Regions from separate parts of the Natronocella acetinitrilica genome, predicted to be linked through region 1. Evidence: predicted binding sites of a transcription regulator. Region 1 holds the regulator's gene; each other region holds the start of a gene.
The links. Region 1 encodes FliA, which starts transcription of late flagellar genes. Its sites were predicted from a motif close to GCTAAAGTTNNNNNNNNNNCNGCCGATA; they were not measured.
Positions count from the first base shown of each region.

Region 2: J2T57_RS18075 (methyl-accepting chemotaxis protein) is a predicted target of FliA. The motif match lies at 2,454-2,481, and genes of this name have one in related genera.
Region 3: J2T57_RS05450 (methyl-accepting chemotaxis protein) is a predicted target of FliA. The motif match lies at 2,496-2,523, and genes of this name have one in related genera.

Region 1 is NZ_JALJXV010000006.1:215,889-221,071, forward strand. Features, by position in the region: gene J2T57_RS13520 (chemotaxis protein CheA) at 1-464, opposite strand, end outside; gene J2T57_RS13525 (protein phosphatase CheZ) at 505-1,257, opposite strand; gene J2T57_RS13530 (chemotaxis response regulator CheY) at 1,265-1,645, opposite strand; gene J2T57_RS13535 (RNA polymerase sigma factor FliA) at 1,813-2,523, opposite strand; gene J2T57_RS13540 (MinD/ParA family protein) at 2,526-3,431, opposite strand; gene flhF (flagellar biosynthesis GTPase FlhF) at 3,461-4,897, opposite strand; gene flhA (flagellar biosynthesis protein FlhA) at 4,926-5,183, opposite strand, start outside.
Region 2 is NZ_JALJXV010000009.1:195,112-200,294, reverse strand. Features, by position in the region: gene J2T57_RS18095 (glutaredoxin domain-containing protein) at 1-447, opposite strand, end outside; gene J2T57_RS18090 (hypothetical protein) at 720-1,328, shown strand; gene J2T57_RS18085 (c-type cytochrome) at 1,500-2,123, shown strand; gene J2T57_RS18080 (DUF3047 domain-containing protein) at 2,188-2,442, opposite strand; gene J2T57_RS18075 (methyl-accepting chemotaxis protein) at 2,554-4,071, shown strand; gene J2T57_RS18070 (metallophosphoesterase family protein) at 4,403-5,183, shown strand, end outside.
Region 3 is NZ_JALJXV010000002.1:463,161-468,343, reverse strand. Features, by position in the region: gene J2T57_RS05460 (PRC-barrel domain-containing protein) at 21-719, opposite strand; gene J2T57_RS05455 (hypothetical protein) at 873-2,354, opposite strand; gene J2T57_RS05450 (methyl-accepting chemotaxis protein) at 2,705-4,693, shown strand; gene J2T57_RS05445 (hypothetical protein) at 4,883-5,183, opposite strand, start outside.

The sequences.
Region 1 (5,183 bases):
TCGTCATCGCTGATGTCATCACCGCCGCCGGGTTTCCTGGTCGGCTCCGGCGCGGAGGTTCCGCCCTGCAGGCTGCCGTGTTCGATGAGTTCTTCCAGTGCCCGCAGCAAGCCTTCCGGCGCCTGCTCAAGTTGTTTGCCCCGCTCCAGCGCATCGAAGTGGCCGTTCACCACATCCAGCGCCTGGAGCACCTGGTCCATCAATTCGGGGGTGACCTGCCGTTCGCCGTTGCGCAACAGGTTGAAGAGGTCTTCAGTACGGTGGCAAACGTCCACAAGTGGCGACAACCCGAGAAAGCCAGCGCCGCCCTTGATGGTGTGAAACCCTCGAAAAACCGCATTCAGCAGATCGGCGTCATCGCCGCGCTGCTCCAGCTCCACGAGCTGCCCACCCAGGGTCTCGAGGATTTCCCGTGATTCCACAAGGAAATCCTGAACAATATCGTCGTCCGTATCGATGCTCATGTCGCACCTGTCTGGTTATGCCAGCTTTCCGGCCAGCGGCTCAGAAGCCGAGACTGGAAAGCAGATCATCCACTTCATCCTGTCCTTTCACGGCGGTCGACGACTCCTTGCCCGGAATCTGCGGACCTTCGAGATCGGGCGTCGCAGCCTTCTGGCGCGACGCGCCGGACTGATCCTTTTCTTCGCCTTGCCTGCGCCCGGAAATGGAGATCAGCGAGACCAGTCCACTCTCCACTTCCTGCACCAGGTTGATGACCCGGCGGATTATCTGTCCGGTGAGATCCTGGTAATCCTGGGCCATCAATGCATCGGTGAGGTGGCTCTGAACCCTGCCACCCTCTTCCCCGACGCGATCGAGAAACGCCTCGAGATCGCGGCTCAATATGCGGAATTCGTCCGCCGACAGCTCTCTGGCACGAAACTGCTGCCAGCGCTGACGCAGGCCCTGACCGCCCTCTGCCAAGCCGTTGACCAGATCCAGGCTTTCCTCCACGGCGTTCAGGGTGCGATGAGCAGACTGCTCGGTCATGTCGATCACGTGATTCAGCCGGTCCTGGGCGTCGGGAATCTCTTCGGCAACGGCAGCCAGGCGGGAGTCGCTCTTGAAAGCCTTTAGAGCCTCGTGGAGTTCGCGGGTCAGTTGCCCGAGTTCGCGAAAGAGCTCCGTCTCCCTGATATGAGTCAGCTCCTCGACCAGATCATCAACGCCCACCTCGTCGCCGGATTCCAGGCGTTCCACCAGTTGTCTGGCGGTCACGAGCATCCGCTGATTGGCACTTTCCTGATCACTCATCGGAGGCCTAGCTCCCCGCCTCGATGCGCTCGAAGATCTTGTCGATCTTCTCCCGCAGGGTATTGGCGGTAAATGGCTTGACGATGTAGCCGTTGACGCCGGCCTGAGCCGCCTCGATGATCTGCTCACGCTTGGATTCGGCGGTCACCATCAGTACGGGAAGATCCCGCAACTCGGGCTCAGCGCGCACTGACTTGAGCAGGTCCAGGCCGGTCATGCCAGGCATGTTCCAGTCCGTAATGAGGAAATCGAACCCGCCTTTTTTCAGGACCGGAAGCGCACTGTTGCCGTCATCCGCCTCGGCGGTGTTGTTGTAGCCCAGGTCCCGCAACAGGTTCTTGATGATTCGCCGCATCGTGGAGAAATCGTCCACGATCAGGATTCTCATGTTCTTGTCGAGACTCACTTTCAGTCACCTTCTATGGTCTTTATGCGCAGTGCGGCTCGCGGCGGGGCACGGCGAACCACCTAGGGAAGGATGGACGCGCGCGGCCTCATGTTCTGCCGATTACTGCCCAAAATTCGGCACTTGCGCCACCGAATTCGAGAGATCGGTCACTCTATCCAATCGGCAAGGTGGGCCCTTAACTTGAGGGCAATGCGTCCATGAATCTGGCTGATGCGGGATTCACTCACACCGAGCACGGCGCCGATCTCCTTGAGATTCAGTTCCTGCTCGTAGTAGAGAGACATCACCAATTGCTCGCGCTCGGGCAAGCCGCGGATAGCGTCCGCCAGGGCATGCTGGAAATTTTCGTCCTGCAGGGCGTCCAGTGGCTGCGCCACATCCGCCGCCGGTTCCCGACCCTCGGACTCGTCATCATCAATGCTGAAAAGCCGTGCCGTGGAGGAATCCCGCAGGATCTGGTGGTACTCCTCGGCGCTGATGCCCATGGCCTCGATGACTTCGCTGTCCCGGGGATCACGCCCGGTACGATGCTCGATCTCGCGGATGGCACGGGCGACTTCCCGAGCCTTGCGGTGCACGGAACGCGGCGTCCAGTCCAGTCGGCGGATTTCATCAATCATTGCGCCACGGATGCGGATACCGGCATAGGTCTGGAAGCTGGCCCCCTGGGAGGCATCAAACTGGCGGGAGGCCTCCAGCAGACCGATCATGCCGGCCTGTATCAGGTCGTCCACCTGCACGGAGTCCGGCAGCCGGGCCATGAGATGATGGGCGATGCGCTTGACCAGCGGTGCATGCTGCACTACCAAATCCTGCTCCACCTGGGCGGCAACCTGCTGATAAGCTTTCGCTGGCATCTTCATGCTTGCCACTCGCCGCTCTTGCCACTCACCTGCACCAGGCGCTCGACGAAAAACTCAAGGTGCCCTTCCGGACCGGCAGGCATGGGCCACTGGTCGACCCGACGCGCCAGGTCGGCAAAGGCCTTACCCGCAGGGCTGCCCGGATACATGGCAACCACGGCCCGCTGGCGCTGCACTGCCTTGCGCAGGCTCTCGTCCATGGGGATACCGCCGAGCAGGGACAGGGTCACGTCGAGGTATTTGTCACAGACCCGCGCCAGCTTCTCGAACAGTTCCTGGGCCTGTCTGCCGCCACTGACCATATTGGCGACCAGGTGGGCGCGGGGCACGTGATAGTCGCGGTTCAGGACCTTGATGAGGGCATAGGCGTCGGTAATGGAGGATGGTTCGTCACAGGCCACCACGATCACTTCCCGTGCCGCCCGGGCAAAACTGATGACGCTATCGGCAATGCCTGCGGCAGTGTCGACAATCAGGTAATCGACGTCCTGGCTCAACTCGCTGAAACTGCGGATCAGACCCGCGTTCTCCGCCGGGCCCAGTTCCGCCATGCGTTTGGTGCCGGAGGATGCCGGGACGATCATCACCCCCTCGGGGCCTTCCATGAGTACCTCTTCCAGGGTCACCTGCCCCTCGATCACGTGGGACAGGTTGTACCGCGGCGTGAGGCCCAGCAGGACGTCCACGTTGGCAAGCCCCAGGTCCGCGTCCATGAGCATGACCCGGCGTCCGGAGCGCGCCAGCGCAACCGAGAGGTTGACCGATACACTGCTCTTGCCAACGCCACCCTTGCCGCTGGTCACTGCAATGACCTGGACTGGTCTGGCCTTGGCCATGCGCCGCAACCCTGCTGCCTGATCCACTCGTCCCCACCCCTGTTCGATACTTGTGTTGATGTTCATGGGCACGCACGTGCCCTGCACCTGAACGACTAGTGCCCACCACCGAAGACCATGGCCATGTGCTCATCCTCGACCTCGACGTCGGTGTCGCGAACGATGTCCACCGCCTGCTGAACGAGTCTATCACTGCGGGCCGGCTGCAAATCCTCCGGTACCCGCTGCCCCACACCCAGATAGGCTGCCGCCAGCCGGTGACGCAGCATCACTGTCAGGGCCGGGCCCAGGGCAGCCGCCTCGTCCACCTTGGTGATGATGCAGCCGGCCAGGCCCATGCGCTTGTACGTCCGCGCCGTCTGATCGAGACTCGCCAGCTGCGTACCGGCAGACATCACCAGGTAGCTGCGCAGCTTGTGATGTGACGTCTGCAGCGCCTTGAACTGGTCTGCAATCCGCAGGTCCCGCCGACTCATTCCAGCGGTATCAACCAGTACCAGGCGACGATCCGACAGATCGTCGAGTACCCGCTTGAGCTCCTCGCCATCATCGGCGGCATGCACCGGCACCCCGAGAATCCGGGCGAAATTGCGCAACTGGTCCTGGGCGCCGATCCGGAAGTTGTCGGTGCTGACCAGCGCCACATGCTGGCGGCCGTGGCGCAGCGCGAACCGGGCTGCCAGCTTGGCCACGGTGGTTGTCTTGCCGACGCCGGTGGGGCCGACCACCGCCACCACGCCTCCAGTATCTATCAGGTCATCCCTGGCCACCGGCGTGTGCCGGGTGATGATTGCCAGCGCCTGACGAAAGGCGATGTCGGGCGTGACGTTTTCCGCCACACGGTCTGCGGCCTTGCGACACAGATCCGGACCGAATCCAAGCTCCATGAGCCGTCGCAGCACGTGGGTACGGACCGGATGGCGCTTTTCGGATTGCTGCCAGTCCAGCAGGCTCAGCTGGTTCTCGAACAGACTGCGCAAGGTTTTCAGCTCCGCCCGCATCTCCACCAGCGCCGGCTCCTGTGTCCACTCGACGTTGACCGGCGATTTGGCCCGTGTCGGTCGCCCGGAATCCTTAACCGTGGTCGCGGCGCGCTTCGGCGCCCGACGGGTTTCAGTGTGGCCGGCTTGCGGCGCAGAGTCTGCGAACGCCATCGCACTGCCCAGGGCCTGCTCCAGGTCATCGTCCAGCGCGTCATCCACACGGACATCAATGCCGCCACCGGCACGCCTGGCCGCCGCCACCGGCGCGCCCTGTTCGACCTCCCGCAGCAGGGCACCGAAGGCCGGCTCGTCGGCGGCATTGCGGCGCGCCGGCATCGGGGCCGCAGCGGGTGTGGACTGGCGCCGGGGCGGCTCGGCCCGGGGGACGCTCGCCTCCATGGCCCGCTGGTCGAAGTCGATGGCGGAAATCACCTCGACACCACCCTCCACCGCACGGCTTGAGAGAATCACCGCGTCCGGCCCGTGCTCATCCCGCACCTGCCGGATGGCCTGGCGCATGTCCTTCGCGAAGATACGCTGGATCTTCATGGTTGCCTCCGTCACTCACCCGGGCCCGTCAGGCGCCGGATACCTGCTGTTGTCCGATGGATGCGACGATGCGCACCTGCTTGTCATCCGGTACTTCGTTGTAGGACAGGACGTGCAAGCCCTGGACCCCATGTCGCATCAATCGTGATAGCCACTGCCGAAGCGGCGGGGCCGTGAGCAGCACTGCCGGCTGGCCGGCGGCCTCCTGGCGACGTGCGCTGTCGGCAAGTGACCGCTGCAAACGATCCGCCAGGCCTGGCTCGAAACCAGCCGCATCGCCGGTGCC
Region 2 (5,183 bases), on a different contig from region 1:
CATGGCATAGAGCGCCCGCGGCTCACGGACAACGTCATGGTAGGTGTAATCCAGGCCAGCATCTTTCAGATAGCCGCACGCCCGATGGCAATGCGGGCAGGACGCCTTTCCATAGACGTGATTGCCGGCAAGCCGGGATTTGCGGGCGTGCGCCTGGACAACAGCCTGGGTCAACACGCCGCGGTTCAGCGCATTACCCTGACTGACAACACGGCCATCCACCATCACGATCGGCGCATGCCAGCCGCCGGCTCTCAGCGGTCGCCACCACTCGCTTAACCAGTCCCGCATGGATAGGCGTACTGGCACATCCGCCAGTTCGGATGCAAGCGTGTCCTCGATAACGTCTTTCGTCAGCGAACATTCGCCGCAGGGAATCCTGACCCGAAAAGGCCCCCAGGCGCCTGCCCAGCGGTAGACGGTGACATTGACCGTTGCGTCTTGCATGTTTGCCCTCCCCTGGGGCTTTTCGCTTCGCCGATTCATGGACGAAAGCGTAACGGCCACAGAGGGCACAGCAACATTCGGAAAAACCCCTAGGGACGCGCTGAAGTATTCACACCGTCGCGTTACACACAGATTTTTCGTGATGCCAGGCGCGGCGCGCGGCGGCGTGAATATTTCAGCGCGTCCCTAGGATACGTAGAATCGCGCATACCGCTCCATGGCTGTTCACGTAGGCTTTGAAAGAGCCTATTGCCTTGTGTCCCGAAACTAGCATGGAGCAGACAATGGATGAGTCCCGTCGGGCACTGATTGCGGAAAACATCAACCTCCTGTCACAGCTACGCACGCTGATCACTCAGACGTCGAGCAGCACCTTTCAGCGCCAGCATCCCGATCTTGGTAGCGGCAGCATCGGTGAGCAGGTCCGACACGTGCTCAACCACTATGAGTCCCTCTTGAGAGACTGCACGACGGTCGACTATGAGAACCGCACGCGGGGTTCCAGTGTCGAGACCGCTCCCTCATTCGCGCTGTTTCGAATCGACGAAATAAGTCAGGAACTACAGCAACTGGCGCAGGGTAGCGGTCCTTCCCGTGTGCGCATGCCTGAGACTGTGACCATTTCCGGCCAGAAGCGCCGCGTCCATCTTGATTCGACCATGGAGCGGGAACTGTCCTTTCTGGCCAGCCACACCACCCACCACCTGGCGCTGATACGGATACTCGCAACCGTTGCAGGATCAAGGGTTCCCAGTGGGGTGGGTATCGCAAAATCAACTCAGGATTATCGGCAGAGTCTTGATCAGGGCGATGGAGCCGCTCAACCGCGACCGCTGGCTGCCGGCGACGTTTTCACCGGCAGAAAACGAGCATCGACTTAGTCACCTTGATAAAAAACGAAAAGATCCTGCGCAAGACGACGTCCTTGAAGTCGCGCTTGTACGATTCGTGATTGCATGGACCTGCCTACGTAGATTCCCCAACTACCGGTATGAGAGCCGGCACCTAGACTTTTTAAGTTGAGTACAACCAAAAGCCTGGGAGGGCATCGCATGACCGAGAGAGCAGAAAAACGACAACACCTGTTAAGTGCCTTGTCCTGCGGCGTCGTTGCCTCCGCTCCATTGCTGTTGGTGGCCGTTTACGGCTCAAGTGCGAGCTTAGGTGCGGCGGAGCTGATCGAGCAACAATCATCAAGGCTATCAGCACTGATTCAGCCGGTGGCTGAGGGAGAGGCCGAAGGCGAGGCTGAGGGAGAGGCTGAGGGAGAGGCCGAGGGTGAGGCTGAAGGGGAAGCTGAAGGCGAAGCATCCGCCGAATTGCGTGACGCCGTTGCGCGTCCCGCCGACTATCAACCCTATGAAGGTGAACAGGCGGCACTGCTGGCAAGAGGCGAAGAGCTTTTCTACGACAACAGCCTGTCGACCAACGGTATGGCTTGTGCCACCTGCCATATGGCGAGTTCCGGTTATGCAGATACCTTCGCCCAGCCGTTTCCTCACCGAGTGGGAATGGCACTTACGGACTTCGGCATGACTGAAGTTCATCTGGACGAAATGATCCAGATCTGCATGGTTGCCCCAATGGCTGCCGAACCATTGGCCTGGGATTCAGAAGATCTCGCAGCGCTGGTTGAATACATGAAAGTAGAGCAGGAAAAATTCCGGGAGCGATAAGGAAGCGCTGCAGTCTTCCCCACTTCCTTAAGGAGACACTGATCGATGTCCCTATTAGCGCTGCTCATTGCAGCGCTTTTTTTATTTCCACGCCTCGTGGAAACAAAAAAATGATCGGGGTGGCCTCGAGATCGATCTCCTCCCGGAGGAAAAGCCCGGAAGCAGTATCGTCCGTGCACTGGGCATGGACCGCCTCACGGTCGTCGATCTCCACCAGCGAGTAGCGTGTCTCGCCCTTGAACGCGTGGTTGTCCCACTCGATGATATCCGCCGGCTTGAACACACGTTCGGCGGTGCCGGCGATAAGTCGTTCCCGCAATCGATGATGCGGCTAATGAATGACCGACGCTCGCCGATAACGTGGAGTAGCTCACGGTCGTCCCGACCGGGGCCATTTAGACTCTAATCTCTTCCTTGGAGAACCTGTCCCATGCGCGCCGCGCTCGTCGACTCAGGCCATCACGATCTGTCCGAACTGTACCGGCGGGGAGACCGCCTGTCCGTGGTCGTCTTGTGGATGATCGCTTTCGGGTCGCTGTTGCTGGCGACCGAGCACGGGACCTGGTTCGCCTGGTTTGTGGCCGGATTCCCGGCTGCCGCCATTCCCACGGCACTGGCTCGACTGGCACCGGGCGCCCGCATCACCCGCATCAGTGTGGGTGTCGCCTACATGGTGCTGGCGGGGCTGACCATCCACCAGACACAGGGCATGCTGGAGCTGCACTTCGGTATTTTCGTGCTGCTGGCATTCCTGCTGGTCTATCGCGATTGGCTGCCCATTGTCGTTGCTGCCGGGGTGATCGCGGTTCACCACCTGGTTTTTCATCACCTGCAGCTTGCCGGAGCGCCGGTCTACGCTTTCCCGCCGGGAGCCGAGATGGGTCTTGGCATCGTGCTGATCCACGCCGCCTACGTGGTTTTCGAGACGCTGGTGCTCGTGTATCTGTCCCTGACTTTTCGACGTGACGCCCTGCAGGGAGCCGAACTCAACCAGATTGCGACCAACCTGCGGGATGGTGGCACCGTCGATCTGCAGTATCGCTTTCCGAACCCCACAGGCTCCGCGACCGTGGGTATGCACACGTCCCTGGAGCATATACAGACCACTTTACGCAGCGTGTCAGGGGTGATGACGCGCCTTGGGGAACTCGGTCGGCACGTACAGCGCGGATCGGAAGAAACGTCGGAGAGCGCGGCAGAGCAATCCACTCGCACCACGGAACTGGCCGCCGCAGTCACGGAGATGAGCACATCCATTCAGGAAGTGGCCCGCAATACTGCCGACATGGCCGGCGCCACCGAGGAGACGGATCAGCTACTCGGCGATGTTCGAAGCACCGTCCAACGAGCAAACAAGGTGATCGCCGAACTCGCACAGCGGCTCCGGGACAGCAGCGAGCAGATTCAGCGCCTCGAGGATCGCAGCCAGAACATCGGTGTGGTGGTGGGGGTGATCCGTGAGGTCACCGAACGGACCAATCTGCTCGCCCTTAACGCGGCTATCGAGGCGGCCCGGGCGGGCGAACATGGTCGTGGTTTTGCCGTGGTGGCGGACGAGGTGCGCAACCTGGCCCGCCAGACCCAGACCTCCGCCGGCGAGATAGAAACGCTGATCAGGCAACTGCAGGAAGAAACCGCCCAGAGCACGGCGACCATGCTGGATGGGGTGAGAGATTCCTCCCGCAGCGCCGATGAAATGCAGACCGCATCCGGCGCACTCGACGAGGCCATCGAACGGGTTTCCAGGATTTCCCGGACCAGTATCGAAATCGCCGCCGCAGCGGAACAGCAGAGCCAGGTGGCCGACGAGATCGACCGCCGCCTCGCGGATATCGACGTGACGGCGGCCAGCAACAGGGAACGGGCCAAGGCCTCCACCCGCTCAGCCAACGAAATCGCCAAAGCAGTCACCGGGGTCACCCAGGAACTCCAGCGGTTTCGAATCTAGTGTCTCCCGGGCCCGGTCGATGTTCAGGTAAGCTAGTGTGCCCCGTTGTTAATCCTGTAGCATTCAGAGTGTGACTGAGCCGACAGGGCAAGGCGCGACCCGCAGTGAATGGCCAGCCCTTTACAAGGGGCGCAACACCGCAATGTCGACTCAGACGCACTCCCGAAGGGCGAGCCGGAAAGCGCTCATCTGCGGCGTTAGGCCTCTTGGAAAGGCAATAAGCATTCCCGGCGAGCTCTGCCTTGCAGCTAAGCGCTTTCCGACCCGCTGAATGTTACAGGATTAACGACGGGGTACACTAGGCGGGCACTGATGGATCTGGATTGTTTGCATGCCCTTGAAACTGCTCGCCGTCGGCGACCTGCACCTGGGTCGCCGCCCCGGAGGATTACCGGAGTTCCTGCGGAGCCCCGAGGCGAGTCGTCCGCTCTCACCCGCGGCCGCCCTGAATCATCTGGTGGATACTGCCATCGCGCGCAGCGTTGATGTGGTGGCCTTCGCCGGCGATGTGGTGGAACAGGAAGACGACTTCTTCGAAGCCTATGGCGAGCTGCGGCGGGCGGTGCAAAGGCTGCACGCCGCCGGCATCAAGGTGGCCGCCGTGGCAGGCAATCACGACGTGCAGGTGCTGCCGGCGCTGGCCGACGAGTTAGCCGATTTCCGGCTGCTGGGTCGGGACGGCCGTTGGGAGAATCTGCCTCTTGAGGGTGCAGATGGCACCGGGGTGAATCTTTGCGGCTGGTCCTTCCCGAGCCCGGTTGTCAGAACCAGCCCCTTGTCCGGGCAATCACTCCCACGAGACACCGGTCCGACACTGGGCCTGCTGCATTGCGATCGGGATCAGTCTTCCAGCCCGCATGCGCCGGTGCGCAGCAACGAGCTAAGCGACGCCGGCGTCGACGCCTGGCTGCTGGGGCACATCCACAAGCCGGACGCCCTGAGCGTGAGCAATCCGATGGGTTATCTGGGCTCTGTCACGCCCCTGCGCGCCACGGAAACCGGTGCCCATGGGCCGTGGTTGGTGACGGTAGGCCCAACTGGACTCGATGACCTCGTCCAGTGGCCGCTGGCCCCCTTGCGTTGGGACTCCATCACTGTACCCATCGACAACA
Region 3 (5,183 bases), on a different contig from region 1:
CGATACTCCAGCTTTTAGTCTCAGTTCTGCTCAGGTGCGTTCTTGATGTCCTCATCGGACATGTCTACCGACAGGGCGTAGTCCCCATCTTCAGCGTCAGGTGAATGGGAAACCCTGTCCCAATCGATAATGATGTCTCTCCGGCCGATGCCGAGGAAGCCGCCGACGCCAACAACGAGGCTCTCAATCTCGCCATTCGGGCCGAGCAGCACGTCCTTGACCTTGCCGAGTTCCCGATCATTGCGCCGATTCTGGACTGATGCGCCCATCACCTCTTCCTGAGAAATCTGGCTCATCTGGCCGCGGTCCATGGCGACTCCACCACGGGTGTCGGCCTCGAATTCCCGGTCCATGGCGTCTCTATCGGAGTCATCCTGTCCCAGTTCGGACTGTGGATCGACCTGGGTTTCGTCGGAGTCCTGCATCCTGGTGGAACGTTCGGTGTCAGCCCCAGTTGAACGCGCCGTTGCATCCCTGTCGGAGTCGTCCTGTCCGAGTTCGGACTGCGGATCGACCTGCGTTTCCTCAGAATCCCGGATCGCGGCGGAGGGTCTGTTCTCTGCCCCGGAGGACTGCACCGTTGCATCCGTATCCGTGTCGGTCTGTCCGAGTTCGTCCTGCGGATCGGTCTGGCGCTCCTCTGCGTGCACGGTACCGATTCCCAACATGACCGCAGGTGCTACTGCAGCGGCCAGTGCTAATGCATTCAGCTTTTTCATCGACGTCATCCTCGTAATGTCCCCGGCTGGCGGTTGTGCCCGCCGGACACCCCTGCCATTGAACTGAATCAATGACAGAGGCATGTGGACCGCATGATGGACGTCGCCTTCTGGAACGTCGGTACGTTGTCGCACTCTCAGGTCAGCGTCGCCTCAGGGGCAGGGAAATGCCTCATCGCCGCCGTCGATGGTAAAACCGCAACCGTAGTCGGGGCTGGCCACCGTAGCCGCGTCGAGTACGTCATCCCCGTCGGGTTTGACATTCTCCATGTGCCAGTCCACCAGATCGGAGAATGCGGTCACCTGTTCCTCGTAGGTGAAGTCGCAATGGCCCACCGCGCGAATCGCCCGTTGCACCAGCAAATCAGCGTAGCCCTGGTCCTTCACCCGCTGGGCATAGATCTGTTGCATGGAAAACGGCACCCAGAGGTCCCCCAGGGTATGCAGGGTAATCATTGGGGCGTTCAACTCCCCGCGCAGCCTGGGGATCCACCGCAATCCATCGTCCTGCGCCGGATTCGCGTCACTGCTCGGTGATACCCGCAGGATCAGGTTATTGAACTGATTCTCGGCCGTGGTCCGTGTGGCGCCGGGGGCGGTCTCAAAGCGGTAATCCACCGATCTCGTGTCGACGATGTTCTGCGCGAGAATGCCGTACGCGGTGCCGTCGTTGTCAGCGTATCCATGCAGGATATCCAGTTCCCTGCGGCCGCTGATCGGGTCCGAGAAGGCCTCATTGAAAGTTGGCCGCTCACCGCCGGAGAGATTCATCAGAATGGCTCGAAGCTTCTCGCCTTCAGCGGTCAGGGCGCCGATATCGGCGTCGTAATCCACCCACAAGGCTTCCTTGAATGTTTCCACGCGGCTCTCGCCATCGGCGACGGGGAAGCTGTCGGCGGGGACGCCGCCCAGTTGCATGGCTGCCAGGTTGTAGGCGGTGAAGTAGTCGAGAATCTCCGCATCCCCCATCACGCCACAGAGGGACAGCGCGCCATCGTAGAGCAGGGGGTTGTTGGCCTTGGAGAGCGTTTCGGCCTCCAGGGCCGCACCGGCAATGTGCCCACCCATGGATTGCCCGATCATGTAATGCCGGACTGGCTCTTCGATCTCCCTGCCGCGCTCGGCGGCGATCTTCGTGAAGTTCAGCGCCAGTGCATTACTGTTCTCAAGGCCGGAGCGCACATCGTAGTGGTTTGCCGCATAGGCGGATGCCGCCCAGGCGTATCCGTTCTCGATGAGGTAGGGGCGTATCTCGGGGTTGTCGACGCGCAATTCGCGCTCGTCGCCCCGATAGCCATGGGCATAGACGACCAAGGCACCGTTCCAGTGGTCCGGCACCTCGATGCGGTAACCCACGCCATCGAGTTCACCCCACCAGCGGTCGGTGCTCGCGGGATCGCCGATGGGGTCGAAGGGCAGGTCCTCGAGAACCAGGCGGTAGTACCCTTCCGTGATGCGTGTGTCATGCTCACGGGCGGGCGGCGCAGGGGTGGTGACCGTAGGGCCTTCACCACCGTTTGAGCCTCCGCTGCCGGATCCACCGGATCCGCTGGATCCAAAACAGCCAGCCAGCAGCAATATCGAAGAAATCGACGCCAGGAAAACCGCAAACTTCACAAACGATTGTTTATTCACCCCACCCTCCCCGCCACGATATCCGGGCGTCCAGCCTCTGTGCTTGTGTGGAGGTGCTCCGCGCACCCTTGGAACAGGTTAGGCATGTCATCTCCCGCACATCTGTACGCGAGCGAACACACGCAGGGGTATGTTGAGTGCGCTCAAGGGAATGCGTGTCTGGTCGATACCCATTCTGGAGGGGCGCATGCCAGTTCCGTGAACCGCGTCAATCTCCGCCGCGGACGGCGCGCCTAGAATCCACGACATTACAAGACAGGTTCGCCCATTGGACGGGCGGGCAAGATCGTCGGTCAGACATGGGCGCGGCAGGGATGCCGATCGTCAGGGTGGCAGGTTGGGGGTATTCAATGCGGTCGCTTCCGAACGTATTCGGTCGGTTGGGAATCATGGTCAAGGCGCTGGTCGCCCCGGCCGTGCTGGTTTTGATCATGCTGGTTATCGGCGGCACCGCGCTGGTGGTGCAGCAGGGCGTTAACCGGGACATGCAGACCGTCTCCGGTAACCTGGCCCCCGCCAGCGAGATTGCCACCGAGTTGCTGAACAGCGTCTATCGCGAGCGCATGGCGGCTACCGAGTTCCTCGGTCATCGCGCCGACTACATGGGGGATCTGTGGGGCACCGCGCGGGAGGAGGTGGAAGCGAACCTCGCCAACGCCCGGCAGATGATCCAGGACCCTGCCCGCGGCGAGATTCTTGACCGATTCGCTGACCAGCACCAGCGCTTTGGCGATGTGTTCCGTGATGACGTCGTGCCCGCCGCCATGGAGGCGCAGAACATTGCCATGCGCCGGCTGCAGCCGGTGGTGATGGACGTCGAGTTCGTCATTGAAGACGTCATCAATGCCCTGGTCCGTGCGGGACGGCTGGAGGAAACCCGCCTTGCGGGTGCCGTCGCCAGCCAGGTCGCCGGCACCCAGACCAGTGTGATCGAGTACACCAGCACCGGCGACAGCGGTCGCTTCAACCTGGCGCAGATGCGCTACGGCAACGCCGAAACCAGCCTGCAGCAGCTTTCCGCCGCCGTGACCGACCGCAACATTGCCGGCGACATCGCCGAACTGGTCCAGCTCTGGCAGGACTACGGCGAGGCCATGAACGACCTCAGCGCGGCGGTGACCCAGACCTCGTTGCTGGTACGCGAGGAACTGAACGTAATCGGCCCGGCGATGATCGACCTGGTGCGGGAGTTCCAGCAGAGCGCCGTCGGTGACCTTAACACCGTGGCCGGGGCGGTGACCCAGACCGGCGCCCAGGCCCAGGTGGTGATCCTTGCGCTGGTGGTGGCGGGGCTGTTGATCGGCGCCGTGGTGGCCTGGGTGCTGACCCGGGGCTACGTCAAGCCGCTGGTGCGGACCAATGCCTTCCTCGGTGATCTGGTGGATGACATGGACGCCGGCAACGGCGACCTCACCCGCCGGGTGGAGGTGACCACCCGGGACGAGGTGGGTGAACTGGGTGGCAACATCAACCGCTTCGTCGAGACCCTGCAAAAGGTGATCGGCACCATCAACAGCGAGACCAGCCAGCTTGCCAGCGCGGCGGAAGAGCTGTCAGCCGTCACCAACCAGACCAACCAGGGCACGGCCCGGCAACGGGGTGAGACCGAGCAGGTGGCGGCGGCCATCAACCAGATGACGGCCACGGTGCAGGAGATCGCCCGCAATGCGACGGATGCATCCACCGCCGCGGAAGAGGCCAATCAGTCCGCCGCCGACGGGCGCCGGGTGGTGGTGCAGACCGTGGAGGCCATCAACGCCCTGGTGGAGGCCGTTGAAAAAGGCCAGCGCACTGTCGACCAGGTGGGCAACGAGGCCGAGAACATCACCGAGGTCGTCGACGTGATCCAGGCCGTGGCTGAGCAGACCAACCTGCTGGCCCTGAACGCCGCCATCGAGGCTGCCCGTGCCGGGGAGGAGGGGCGTGGCTTCGCCGTGGTGGCCTCCGAGGTGCGGGACCTGGCGAAGAAGACCCAGGATTCCACCGTCAAGATTCAGGAGCTCATCGAGAAGTTGCAGAAGGGCACTCGGGGCGCCATCGGCGTGATGCGCGAAAGCGGCGAGCAGGGCCAGAAGACGGTGGAACACGCCGCCGCCGCTGGGAGCGCGCTGGAGCGCATCGAGGAGCAGGTCCGCATCATCAACGACATGAATGCCCAGATCGCCAGCGCGGCGGAAGAGCAGTCGGCGGTGACCAACGACATCTCCGGCAGTGTCGAGACCATCCGCGGCGTCTCCGACGAAACGGCCCAGGCTGCCGACCAGACTTCATCATCCAGCGAAGAGCTGGCGAAGCTGGCGGAACGGCTGAGCGCCCTGGTGAAGCAGTTCAGGATTTAGTCCCGTGCCGCGTGCCCGGCGTTGACGCGGTGCGTTACGCGCAAGCGCTAACACACCCTACGAGGCCGTGCCCACGGCGGTGCGCCCTGCCCGCCGTAGGGTGCTGTTAGCGCGAAGCGCGTAACGCACCGCAACCCACAACCGCAAAAAACCCAACAACGTTCACTCGGAACACGGTGAACCGGTGTCTTACCCCTTGAGCAACGCGGCAAGATCCCTGCGCAACACGCACTCCGATTCTTCCCGCTCGTGGCCCGTTCGCGAGAGCGACTTGCCGTGCAGTGCTCCGATGCGGATTTCGGCCGCCGCGATCCGGATCTCCCACCCCTGCGCCGCGACGCTTACATGTTTGGCACGATCAACGCCCATCTCGCTCATGGACTGCCGCATTTCCTCCTCCAGGCATCGCTCAAGTTGGCGATGCTCGCGCAGGGTTGCCGCCGCCTTATCGGCCCGACGTTGAGCGCTGTTGCGGCGCTGAACGCAGGCC